4 regions of the Halomonas sp. McD50-4 genome follow, and region 3 is predicted to be linked to each of the others. Evidence: predicted binding sites of a transcription regulator. Region 3 holds the regulator's gene; each other region holds the start of a gene.
The links. Region 3 encodes sigma-54, which starts transcription at its own class of promoters, with help from an activator protein. Its sites were predicted from a motif close to TGGCACNNNNNTTGCTNT; they were not measured.
Positions count from the first base shown of each region.

Region 1: speB (agmatinase) is a predicted target of sigma-54. The motif match lies at 1,607-1,624, and genes of this name have one in related genera.
Region 2: glnA (glutamate--ammonia ligase) is a predicted target of sigma-54. The motif match lies at 1,890-1,907, and genes of this name have one in related genera.
Region 4: amt (ammonium transporter) is a predicted target of sigma-54. The motif match lies at 1,643-1,660, and genes of this name have one in related genera.

Region 1 covers NZ_JAKRFG010000005.1:69,681-72,829, forward strand. The annotation lists gene MHM85_RS07835 (YjiH family protein) at 1-453, opposite strand, end outside; gene speB (agmatinase) at 589-1,539, opposite strand; gene MHM85_RS07845 (sigma 54-interacting transcriptional regulator) at 1,786-3,149, shown strand, end outside.
Region 2 covers NZ_JAKRFG010000011.1:8,227-11,375, forward strand. The annotation lists gene MHM85_RS13325 (DUF4124 domain-containing protein) at 1-150, opposite strand, end outside; gene glnA (glutamate--ammonia ligase) at 240-1,646, opposite strand; gene MHM85_RS13335 (hypothetical protein) at 2,202-2,795, shown strand; gene MHM85_RS13340 (acyltransferase) at 2,854-3,149, opposite strand, start outside.
Region 3 covers NZ_JAKRFG010000001.1:436,915-440,063, reverse strand. The annotation lists gene rapZ (RNase adapter RapZ) at 1-89, opposite strand, end outside; gene ptsN (PTS IIA-like nitrogen regulatory protein PtsN) at 148-615, opposite strand; gene raiA (ribosome-associated translation inhibitor RaiA) at 620-928, opposite strand; gene MHM85_RS02110 (RNA polymerase factor sigma-54) at 1,026-2,441, opposite strand; gene lptB (LPS export ABC transporter ATP-binding protein) at 2,547-3,149, opposite strand, start outside.
Region 4 covers NZ_JAKRFG010000001.1:107,442-110,590, forward strand. The annotation lists gene MHM85_RS00530 (putative motility protein) at 1-120, opposite strand, end outside; gene MHM85_RS00535 (FAD-dependent oxidoreductase) at 223-1,464, opposite strand; gene amt (ammonium transporter) at 1,799-3,149, shown strand, end outside.

The DNA of each region.
Region 1 (3,149 bases), on a different contig from region 3:
GAAGAAAAAGGTCAGCAACACGGGGGCTAAGTCATTGAGCATGACACCGCCGGTAAAAGACGCAGTGACGAACTCAGGCCCAAACTGGAAAAAGGTCATGATGACAAAAACGGCACCCATGACCCGCATGGCTATCCAAATCGCGCCCACATTGAACATATCGTGGAAAGGCCCACTTTTCGCCCAGGCAGGTTGGGTGACTTTAACGTAGAGCGTCACGACGACTGACAGGCACAATACGAATAACGCGATAGCGGGTAAGGCGCCCTCCAACAGAGATTGCAGCCCATCTGCCATGATCCCCATGCCAATATTGATCGAATCACCTATTTGGAAAGGCACCAAAAACAGCATTACCCCAATGATGGAAGGGATCAGAAACTTCAGTAAATCTCGGCTAGGGATGGGGGCCGTCGATGTCGGTTCTGCCGACTTCGCTTGAGAATGAGACATACGATTCACCTTTTGAGTGTGATTATTGGAGGTGGGCTGGCGGCGTCCGGAAGGGAAGCGAGGCGTCCCTTCTCAAGTATTGTCATCTGCGCCTTGTTAGGTCAGCGCGTTTTCATGAATCCGTGCGTGTTGGGGTTAGGTATTACGTTTAACGCCCGGCAAGACACAGAGCATTTCATACAGCAGCGTGGCCCCCATGAGTGCTGTATTGCCGCTGGGGTCGTAAGGCGGCGACACTTCCACTAGATCACCACCGACGATATTCAAGCCCGCAGCGCCCCGCACGATTTCCAAGCCTTGGGCAGAGGTCAGCCCGCCCATCTCCACGGTGCCGGTGCCAGGGGCAACGGAAGGGTCCAATCCGTCGATATCAAAACTGATATACACCGGGGTATCCCCCATCAGTTCACGCACCCCCGCCATGAGCGGAGTGAGCGAGCGATGCCAGCACTCCTCGGCAGGCACCACGCGAAAGCCTTGCTCACGGCACCAGTCGAAATCTTCGGGGGCGTAGCCGGTGCCGCGCAGGCCGATCTGCACGACTTTGCCATGAGCCAGCAAGCCTTCTTCCTGGGCACGACGGAACGGCGTGCCGTGCGCAATGGGCTCGCCAAACATGTGCTCATTCACATCCGCGTGGGCATCGATATGAATCAGCCCCACCGGGCCGTGTCTTTTCGCCATAGAACGCAAGATTGGTAGCGTCAGCGTATGCTCGCCGCCCAGCGTCAGCGGAATGCAGCCGTGCTTCAGTACGTCATCGTAAAAAGCGGTGATGATGTCGACACTTTTCGGTAGATGAAAGGTGTTGATGGGCACATCACCGATGTCGGCAACCTGAAGGTGCTCGAACGGCGCAGCGCCTGTTGCCATGTTATAAGGACGCAACATGCGCGACTCGTCACGAATCTGGCGGGGTCCTAGGCGCGTACCGGGGCGGTTCGATGTACCGATATCCATGGGAATGCCGATAAACGCTGCATCCAGCCCTTCGGCACTCTCTTGTGTGGGCAGGCGCATCATGGTGGCAGGGCCTGCAAAGCGCGGCATGGTGTTGCCGCCCAGCGGCTGATTGAATTCCGACATCGTTCTCTCCTTGGATTTATTGTGGCTAGCCTGACGGCCTAGCGATTTATCTAGCTCATACACAGGTACTGCACAGACCATGCCAAGTTACCCGCGCTGATAAATAGGTAGGTTTCTTGCTTTATCGATGCAAAAATGAATCGATTAGCCGATTAAATGATGCAAAAATGAATCAACGAGTCATCTTTGCATCACTCTGTTCATCCAACGCTATAAAAGCGGCGGCGGTAGACAAAGGAGGGACGCATGAGTGAAATCGACAGGCGCGTACTGCAAACCATTGTGGAAACCGCGAATGACCACTTCTTTATTGTCCGTGGCGACGGTCAAATCTTGGATATAAGCCCCGGTGCCGAGGCGGTGTACGGCGTATCGCGGGAAGAGCTGCTCTCCAGCAACGTTCAACAGCTGCAGGCGGCCGGCGTTTTGAAACCTTCCATCACCCTGGAAGTGATGCGCACTCGCCAGCCCGCTCAGCTAATGCAAATCACCGGCACGGGCCGCCGCGTCATCGCAGAAGCCTACCCGGTGTTCGTCAACGGCAAGCTAGAGCGCATCATCAGCCGCTCACGGGACTTAACCGACCTTCAACTGCTTCAGGACGAATACGCCCTGCTGCAAAAACGCTTTAGCGAACACTTGAAGCGCAGCCAAGCCGCGCCCGATGCCGAAGAGCAGGCGTTGGATGACGCACTGGATAACCTACAAGTCAGAAGCCATGTGATGCGCGAAATTGCCCTGCTGCTAAAGCGAGTCGCGCCATCGGATGCCAACGTACTGATGCTCGGGGAGTCCGGTGTGGGCAAGACAGCCTTTGCCAAGCAGCTACACCGCTGGAGCGCGCGCCATCGAGGCCCTTTCATCGAGGTCAACTGCGCATCAATTCCCGACAACCTGTTTGAGTCGGAGATGTTCGGCTACCAGCCCGGCGCGTTTAGCGGTGCAGCCCGGCAAGGCAAAGCGGGGCTGCTGGAACAGGCCGAAGGGGGCACACTGTTTCTGGATGAAATCGGCGAGCTGCCGTTGTTAATGCAAACCAAGCTGTTGAAAGTCATCCAGGATGGCAGCCTGACGCGCCTTGGGGATACGCGCTCCCGCCGGGTCGATTTTCGCTTGGTGGTCGCGACCAATCAGAATTTGGGCAAACAGGTGGAAGCGGGGCGTTTCCGCCTCGACCTTTACTACCGCCTCAACGTCATCCCGGTCACTCTGCCACCGCTGCGCGACCGACGTGAAGATATTCCTGACTTGGTGGAAGCATGCTTACAACGGCTGAACCAGCGCTATGGGCGGCAGAAAATTCTCGGTAATCACGTATGGTCGACCCTCATGGGCAGCGACTGGCCGGGTAATGTCAGGGAGCTGGAAAACTGGCTTGAGAGAGCCTGGCTTTCAAGCCCCACCGATCAAATTGAAGTGCCTGCAACGCAGGCCTATACCGAACAGCATACCCATCGCTTGGCGAATGTATCTGCTTCACCTATCGCGGCATCGCTCGCCTCAGGCGAAAGCTTGAAAGAGTACCTAGAGCGGTTAGAGCGGGACGCGCTACGAACGTTGTGTCACACGCTGCCCAGCACCTACGCCATCGCCAAGCGGCTGGGTATCAG
Region 2 (3,149 bases), on a different contig from region 3:
TTCTGGGTTGTCGGTAAACGTTACCTTGCCCTGGGCGTCCACCACGCGATACACCGTTTGCCCCAGCGCCGCGCTTACCCACATCCCCAATAGCAGTGCAGCACCTGTGGATAATCCTCTTGCATAGCGCACGTGCCAGCGACGGATCATGACGTCTTCCTCCCTTTTCCTTACCTCGCCTCAACGAAAAAACCCCGCCGAGGCGGGGTTTTCAGGCTAACGACACCTCAAGGGTGATCTTAGCAGCTGTAGTACATGTCGAACTCGATCGGGTGAGTCGTCATGCGAATACGCTCGACGTCTTCCATCTTCAGTTCGATGTAGGCATCGATCATGTCGTCGGTGAACACGCCGCCTTCGGTCAGGAACGCACGGTCAGCGTCGAGCGCTTCCAGGGCTTGATCCAGGCTGTTGGCCACGGTCGGGACGGACTTGCCTTCCTCGGGCGGCAGGTCGTACAGGTTCTTGTCCATGGCATCGCCAGGATGGATCTTGTTCTTGATACCATCGATACCCGCCATCAGCATCGCCGCGAACGCCAGGTAGGGGTTGGCGGTCGGGTCGGGGAAGCGCGTCTCGACACGCTTGCCTTTCGGGCTAGCGGTGTACGGAATACGGATGGACGCAGAACGGTTACGGGCGCTGTAGGCCAGCATGACCGGCGCTTCGAAACCCGGCACCAGACGCTTGTACGAGTTGGTAGAGGCGTTGGTGAAGGCGTTCAGCGCGCGAGCGTGCTTGATGATACCGCCAATGTAGTACAGCGCCATTTCGGACAGGCCCGCGTACTCGTCGCCAGCGAACTGGTTCTGGCCATCTTTCCAGAACGACTGGTGGACGTGCATGCCCGAGCCGTTGTCGCCCACCAGCGGCTTCGGCATGAAGGTCGCGGTCTTGCCATAAGCGTGCGCCACGTTGTGGATCACGTACTTCATTTCCTGAACTTCGTCGGCTTTCTTCACCAGCGTGTTGAACTTCACGCCGATTTCGTTCTGACCGGCGTTCGCCACTTCGTGGTGGTGAACTTCGACGGTCTGACCGATCGCTTCCAGGGTGTTACACATCGCACCACGGATATCGTGGAAGCTGTCGACCGGGGGTACCGGGAAGTAGCCGCCTTTCACGCGCGGACGGTGGCCCAAGTTGCCGCCTTCTACCTGGTTGCTGGTCGCCCATGCGCCTTCGTCAGAGGTGATTTTGTACATGGCGCCTTGAATGTCGGCTTTCCAGTGCACCTCATCGAAGATGAAGAATTCCGGCTCCGGACCGAAGAAGGCAGTGTCACCCAGGCCAGTCGACTGCAGGTACGCTTCGGCACGCTTGGCGATGGAGCGCGGGTCGCGATCGTAGCCCTGCATAGTGGCCGGCTCGATGATGTCGCAACGCAGAATCAGTGTGGCATCTTCGGTGAAGGGGTCGAGGAAGGCGGTACCGTCTTCCGGACGCAGGATCATGTCAGACTCGTTGATGCCCTTCCAGCCGTTGATGGAAGAACCATCGAACATCTGGCCGTTTTCAAAAAACTCTTCGTTCACGTCGCGTGCCGGTACGGTGACGTGCTGCTCTTTACCGCGCGTGTCGGTGAAACGCAGATCTACCCACTTAACATCATGTTCTTCGATTAGCGCGAGAGTCTTGGCTGACATAGTGTCCTCCGGTATGAGCGTGGCTTAAAGCGTGTAACTGTAAGCGATCGATAAAGGTGTTATTCAACAAATCGTTCAACACGCGGCTGCATGTGGCGCGTTTGTCTTTTTTGTTCGCTCAACGTTTGTTCGACGATGGATAACAAACCGCCCAGCGATCATTTCAGACCGGCTATCGTTGTAGCACGCCTGGAGGCGTCTGCCTACGCTTCAATAGCCGCTGATGAAACTACCTATGGCTTATAAGCACAGAGCATGCCAACTCTGCACCATAATGGAAAAAAATATCAACAACTCTTTGTTTTCAAATATGAAAAATGACTCATCCCATGCGTCTTAATGCAGCAAGGGAGTGGCAATTGCTTTTTCAAACGCCTAGACCGTCATTTCCTCGCACACCTTTGGTGCAAATAGCACTCAAGCCGCACCAAAATGATTAACTCGCCAGCCTCACTGTTTTTTTCGTTAAAAAACTTTCTCTTGCTACGTAAAGAAACCCACATCTACAATCAATTACAAACAGAGATGCTTTCATAACAAAAGGAAGCCGCGTGCATGGGTACGGTCTGCTTTATCGTTGATGCTTCAGTGACAGGAGCTTTGCTACCCCGCCACCTGCGCTCGATTCGCCAATCCGGTCTTGCTGACCACGCCCTACCCATTATCGTGACCTGTGCTCACTCGGATGAACGGCTCACCGATCTCGAAAAGCGTTACCACGCGCACGGCTTGGTGACACCTGCCCATACCCTAGGTGCACGCCTCAACCAAGCAGCGTATCTTAGCCAGGCAGACTGGCTGCTGATTGCGCTGCATAAAGAACCCATGGCGGCGCAGCTTTGGTACCTACTCTATCCACAGCTAGACACGGCGACGGATGCGCTGCTCATCAACGCCGCCACTCCCCGCTTTTCGGAACGCCTGTTGCTGCACTTTCTCAGCTCGGCGGTGACCGTTCCCCCCTATATTGCCATTCGCCGTGCGTGGTTGGAGCGAATCGGAGGCTTCGATCCAGAGCTCGATGAGCCTGCTCTGCTCGACTTTTTACAGCGCCTATACGCCTGCCCTACGCGTTTAAAAACGCTAAGCGGCGAGTCGCTTGGGCTTGCTCGAGGCTCGCCACACAGCCGCTCACCCACCTCCTCTTAGCGCCTGCCCCTTTTTGACTCTTAACGCCAACCTCACACCCACCAACCCATCGAACCGTTCATATTTTTAAACGTTTACCCAGCAACATGGCACCCAATGTGGTGGTATTGGCTACTTTGTTGAGCAGAATCGATCCCACACTACCCACCATGATGAGCAACAGCGCATAAACCGCCAGGGGCAACGTAGAAATGCCCACTAGCGTATCGGTGAGCGTAAAAAACATAGGATGCGCTAGATAAATACCAAACGAGTAAGCATTGATATAGCGCACCCATCCAGGCGCTTTACGCCCTTTTAAGCCACGCATCAATGCCAGCGTGAACAGCACAAAAAAGGGAATGACCCACACCT
Region 3 (3,149 bases):
TCGATCGCGTAATAGCCAAGATCTTCCAGCGCTTGTAAGGCGATAGACTTACCGGAACCTGAACGGCCGCTAATGATCACCAGTTGCATAGCGTCTCTCTTGGCGTTTGAGCGTAAGAAGTAAAGACAAATTGAAGGAGTAGATCTGTTACGCAGCTTGTTCGCGTATCTTGGCCGTTATCAGCGTCAACAGTTCTTTTTGACTGCCTGCTTTGCGCAGCTGTTGGCGAGTATCGGCGTCGTTCATGATCGTCGCGACTTGTCCGAGCAAAGCAAGGTGCGTGTCATCGGCTTCTTCAGGCACCAGCAAAACGAACACGAGATCGACCGGGTCCCCATCGATGGCATCGAAATCGACGGGTTCCGCCAGTTTCAAAAAGCCAGCAATGGGGGCACTGCAGTGCGGGCTTCTTGCGTGGGGAATGGCAACACCGTTGCCAATCCCCGTGCTGCCAAGACGCTCGCGCCCAATCAAACGACTGAACACTTCTTGGCTGTCGAGGCTGGGCGTGTTTTGGGCGATGAAGGTGCTGAAAAACTCCAGCACCCGCTTTTTGCTGCCCCCGGGTACGTCATAAAGCACGCGCTCCGGGGGGAGAATGGTTTCCAACGTCATTGAGTTAACGCACGCCTGCGCCTTGAGCGCGAGCTTGTGCTTTTTCCTTGTGTTTGACGAGTTGACGATCGATTTTGTCCGCAAGGGCATCGATGGCGGCATACATATCGTTATCGAGTGCCTCGGCATGAAGGTCAGCACCGGCGGCATGTAGCGTGCACGCTGCCTGCTGGCGCTCCTTTTCGACAGATAAGGTCACTTGTACCGTGGTGATATTGTCGTAGTGTCGTTCGACGCGTTCCAGCTTTTCGTTAACGTAGTCACGCAAGGCGTCAGTCAGTTCAACGTGATGACCAGTGATGTTTACTTGCATTGACGTGCTCCTTATCCATCGGGCTGTACTTCGATTGTAACCCTTTTTACGCTATTGCAAAGCCCTTGCGGTGAGTTTGTCACGACCAAACGTTTAACTAGCGTAAACGGCGGCGCTCGCTCGAAGAGGGAATGCCCATCGACTCGCGATATTTCGCGACGGTACGTCGTGCCACGCTTATTCCGCCCTCTTCGAGAAGCGTCACCAAGCGACTATCGGAGAGCGGTTTGCCTGAGGGCTCCTCTTGAATGAGCTTTTTGATACGTGCGCGAATGGCCGTGCTCGAGTGGCTGTCGCCGCCGTCTTGGCCACTGACTTGACTGGAGAAAAAGTATTTCAACTCGAACACGCCACGCGGTGTATGAATGAACTTCTGTGTCGTCACGCGTGAGATGGTCGACTCATGCATCTCTACGGCTTCGGCGATGTCGGCCAAGATCAGCGGCTTCATGGCCTCTTCGCCGTGCTCTAGAAAGCCAATTTGGCGAGCGATGATTTCACGCCCCACGCGCAGCAAGGTGTCATTGCGGCTAGAGAGGCTTTTGATCAGCCAGCGCGCTTCTTGAAGGTGCTCTTTCAAGAACTGGTTGTCCTGGCTCTTGTCGGCGCGTTTGATCAAGCTGGCGTAGTCGGGTTGGATGCGTAGCCGTGGAAGAGCGTCCGGGTTGAGCTCTAAATGCCAGCCTTCGTTGTCATGGCGCACGACCAGATCGGGAGTGATGTAGCTATCGTCGGTCACGCCGTAGGCGCTGCCGGGTCGGGGATCGAGGCTGCGAATTAATCGAATGACGTCATCCAGCTGCTCATCGTCCAGGCTCAAACGGCGCTTGAGGAGGCGCATATCGTCTTTGCCTAGCGCCTCCAAAAACTGTCGTACCAGCCGTTTGGCTGGCATCAATAGCGGGGTGTCTTCCGGCAACGCAGCAAGTTGAAGCATCAGACATTCTCGCAGGTCGCGAGCGAATACGCCGGTCGGCTCGAACTGCTGCAAGCGCAGTAGGGTATTTTCCACTTCCCGTTGGCTCAAGCCGTCATGACCTTGTGCTTTGAGCCCTTCACGAATGTCGTTGAGCGGCTGGGTAAGATAACCATTGGCGTCCAGCGCATCGATCAGGCTCTCCGCAATTGCATATTCCCGTGAGCTGACATCGGTCATGGCCAGTTGCCACAGCAAATGGCCATGAAGGCTTTGGCCAGCGGCTTGACGCTCGAAGTCGGGTCCTTCGCTACCACCGCTCAGACTGCCCATGTCTTGATAGGTGTCCGACCAGTCGCTGTCGACGGAGAGTTCGTTGGGAATGCTGTCAGACCACTCGGCCTCTTGCGGCTCGCTGACTGCCTGCTCTCCAAACTCGTCCTCTTGCTCGAGCATAGGGTTGGCGTCAAGCGCTTGCTGAATTTCTTGACGGAGGTCCAGCGTAGAGAGCTGCAGCAAGGCAATGGCCTGTTGCAGCTGGGGTGTCATGGTCAGCTGTGTGCCGATACGCAATTGGAGAGAAGCTTTCATGACCATCTGAGAACCACTCGTTAATCAGAAAGCTCCACCCTAGAGCGAGTTATGGCTACGTGCAAGTGCAATAAGCATGCCACTAAAAGAAAAGTTTGGTCAGGCCTCGGTTTAGAGCCGGAAATCAGCGCCCAGATAGACGTCGCGGACCTTTTGGTTATTGAGAATCTCCTGGGCGTTTCCACTGGCGATGATGTGGCCATCGCCAACGATGTAGGCGATATCGCAAATATCCAGGGTTTCACGCACGTTGTGGTCGGTGATCAAGACGCCGATGTGGCGTTTTTTGAGTGCGCGGATAATGGTTTTGATTTCGCCGACCGAAATAGGGTCGACCCCGGCAAAGGGTTCGTCGAGTAGAATGAACGCGGGCTCGGTGGCCAGCGACCGCGCGATCTCTACTCGACGGCGCTCGCCTCCTGAGAGGCTCATGCCTAGGTTGTCACGAATATGGGTGATATGAAAATCTTCGAGCAGTGACTCCAGGCGAGCTTCTCTGTCGCTGCGATCGAGCGTTTTGCGCGTCTCGAGGATGGCCATGATGTTATCGGCTACCGAGAGCTTGCGAAAAATCGAGGCCTCTTGGGGAAGATACCCAATGCCTGCCATGGCGCGTTCGTGCATGGGCGCGTGGGTCAAATCCAGATCGTCGATACCCACATTGCCCGCATCGGATTTGACCAGTCCGACGATCATGTAAAACGAGGTGGTTTT
Region 4 (3,149 bases), 330 kb from region 3:
GATTTGCTCAGCTTGAACGTCCAGAGCCTCGCGGAACATTTGCATTTGCGCTTGCTCAGCGGTTTGCGCCTGATTCATGTACAGCGCTGTGCTGACGGCATTACTTGCAGCTACATCCATACTACACCTCGCTCCTATAGATGACATTCATAGCCTAGCAAACCCAAACCGACGGAGCCATGTTTCTCCCGCGTGATTATGTAAAGACGTGCGACAAGGCGTTTAAAAGCGATCCGCACGGAAGGGGCTCATATCGATGGCCGTTGGTTTATTTTCCATCATATCCGCTAGTAATTGGCCAGTCGCAGGTCCCAGAGTAAATCCTTGGTGGCCATGGCCAAACGCAAGCCAAAGGCCGGGATGGCGCGGTGCTGGGCCAATGACGGGTTTCATGTCCGGCAGGCATGGACGAGCCCCTTTCCATGCCGCACTGTCCTTGCGTTCCCCAAGTGGAAAGATCGAGCGCGCGACTTTCTCAGCAGCGCCCAACTGCTCTTCATCGGCAGGGGATTCAAGACGGTCCAGCTCCGCGCCAGTGGTCAAGCGCACTCCCGCATTCATAGGTGCCAGCAAATAACCAACTTCGGCATCCATCAACCAGTAATTCAGCTTCGCTTCTGGCTGAGTCGCATAGTGCATGTGGTAGCCGCGCTTTACGAACGTTGGGAAATGGTAGCCCAGCGGCTTCATCCACTGGCCCGCCCACGGCCCCAAGGCCATGACGACTTGATCTACCTCTAACGACGCTGCGTTGGTCGTTACGGTCCAGCGCTCACCGTGCTGGGTGACGCCGGTAATATCGGCCTGTAACAACTCCCCACCCATGGCCTCGAATGACGTCGCATACCCCGCCACCAGGCCACCGGGGTCAGCAACGGTCCAGGGGTCGAGCCAGTGAATGGCACCAATAATGTCATCACCAAGCTGCGGTTCTTTAACGCTTAACGCAGCGCGGTCGAGCACAGCAAATTCGACGCCATAGAGTTCGCGGGCCTCTTCAGCTTCTTGAATGCGTTTATCGAGCTTCGCTTGAGTGCGATATATCTCCAACCAGCCCTCCTTACGCACCAAATGATCGGCCTTTGCCGCTTCGATCATCGGGCCATGGGCGTTTAGGCAAAGCTGAATCAGTGAAGCGTACTCGGGCACGATTTTTTTATAAAGCCGAGATGAGGAGTGGTGCCAGTAGCTCAGCAGCGGTGAAGCGGCATTGACCATTCCGGCGGGCCGGTAACGGATATCGACACGACGATTAGGCAACACGCTAAGGATGGTCTTCATATCGCGAGGAAACGGATAGGGCCGAACCGCCTCTCGCTGAATGATGCCCGCGTTACCAAACGAGGTTTCTCGGCCAGGTTGGCGACGATCGACCAGCGTGACTTGATGGCCACGTTTCTGCAGCTGCCAAGCAATACTGACCCCTACCATGCCTGCCCCCAACACCACCGTTTGACGCGCCATTTTGATGCACTCCTTTCTATCTGGATATTGTTCAGACTCATACTGTGAGCAGCATGGTTAACATATTGAAAAATATCACCAATCAAACCGCATTTGCACAGTCATAAAAACTGTTTTATCTATCATTTTTAGTCATTTATCACGCTTAAAGCGCAATAAAGGATGACTTCACTATCTGCGGCACAACAATTGCTTCATTACCATTAACACTACCTGAGCCACTCCATCGTTATGGACACTTTTAGGCTGGACGCTGCGTTCATGAGAAGCAACTCGACATTCTTTGCACCCCCTTCATGTCTGCGATGCACCAAAACAGTACAAGGAAAACACCATGGCCGATAGCTTCGACTCCACCTTGATCGACACGCTTTGGGTGCTATGGGCGGCAGCGCTCGTCTTCGTCATGCAAGCAGGTTTTCTCTGTTTGGAAGCGGGCACTACGCGCACGAAAAACGCCATCAACGTAGCAATGAAGAACTTGGCGGATTTTGCTATTGCCGTTAGCGTTTTCTGGCTAGCCGGTTTCGGCATGATGTTTGGCATTTCGCAAATGGGATGGCTAGGCAGCTCCCTGTTTGGCTGGCAATTGGAACCTACCAACGCATGGCTCATGACGGTCTTCGTCTTTCAGGCCATGTTTTGCGCCACGGCCGCTACCATCGTTGCAGGCGCCGTTGCCGAGCGCATGCCCTTCCTTGGCTATTTATGGACCGCCTTTTGGATTGCCCTATTGATTTACCCGGTGTTCGGCCACTGGGCCTGGGGCGGCTTACTGGGAGGCATGCCTGGCTGGTTGGCCACACTTGGCTTCATCGACTTTGCCGGGGCGACCGTGGTGCACAGTGTTGGCGGCTGGGTAGCCCTCGCAGCCGTAATCGTCATTGGTCCGCGCCAAGGGCGCTTTCAGATCGATCATCCCCCCACCGCGTTTCCAGCGGGGAACTTGCCGCTGGCAATGCTGGGGGCGCTCTTCATGATACTGGGTTGGTTTGGATTTAACGGTGGTAGCACACTCGCGCTGAATAGCTCCGTGCCTGGGATTATCGCCAACACCATGCTGGGTGCCGTAGGCGGCATTTTATCGGCCCTGCTGGTGGGCTGGCGGGTGCGCCGCTACGCCGATGTCATGTATGCCATCAACGGGGCCATCGCTGGTCTGGTGGCCGTCACGGCAGGTGCTCATGCGCTGTCACTCCATGCCGCCTTTTTACTGGGTAGCGTAAGCGGCGTGCTGATGGTACTGGCCAGCGAATGGCTGCTGAAAAAGCGTATCGATGATGCAGTAGGCGCCATCCCAGCTCATTTGGTTAGCGGTGTGTGGGGCACCCTCGCCCTTCCTTGGTTCGCGGACATGAGCAGACTCGGCAACGATGTTAGCCGCATGGAGCAATTTGGGACTCAACTACTCGGCGTGTTGACCTGCGGCCTTTGGAGTTTTGGCATGGCCTGGATGCTGTTTCGCATCACACGTCGCTTTCTTCCTCTGCGGGTCTCTGAGGACGCGGAAAAAATGGGGCTCAACCTCGCCGAGCATGGCGCCAAGAACGAACTCCACCAACTCCTCGAGCATATGCGCCAGCATGAAAGGCAGGGCGATATGCGCCAGCGGATCGAAGCGGACCCGTTCACCGAAGTAGGCGAAATCGCCGCTAGTTACAACCGTGTATCAGCGGCGCTGGAAC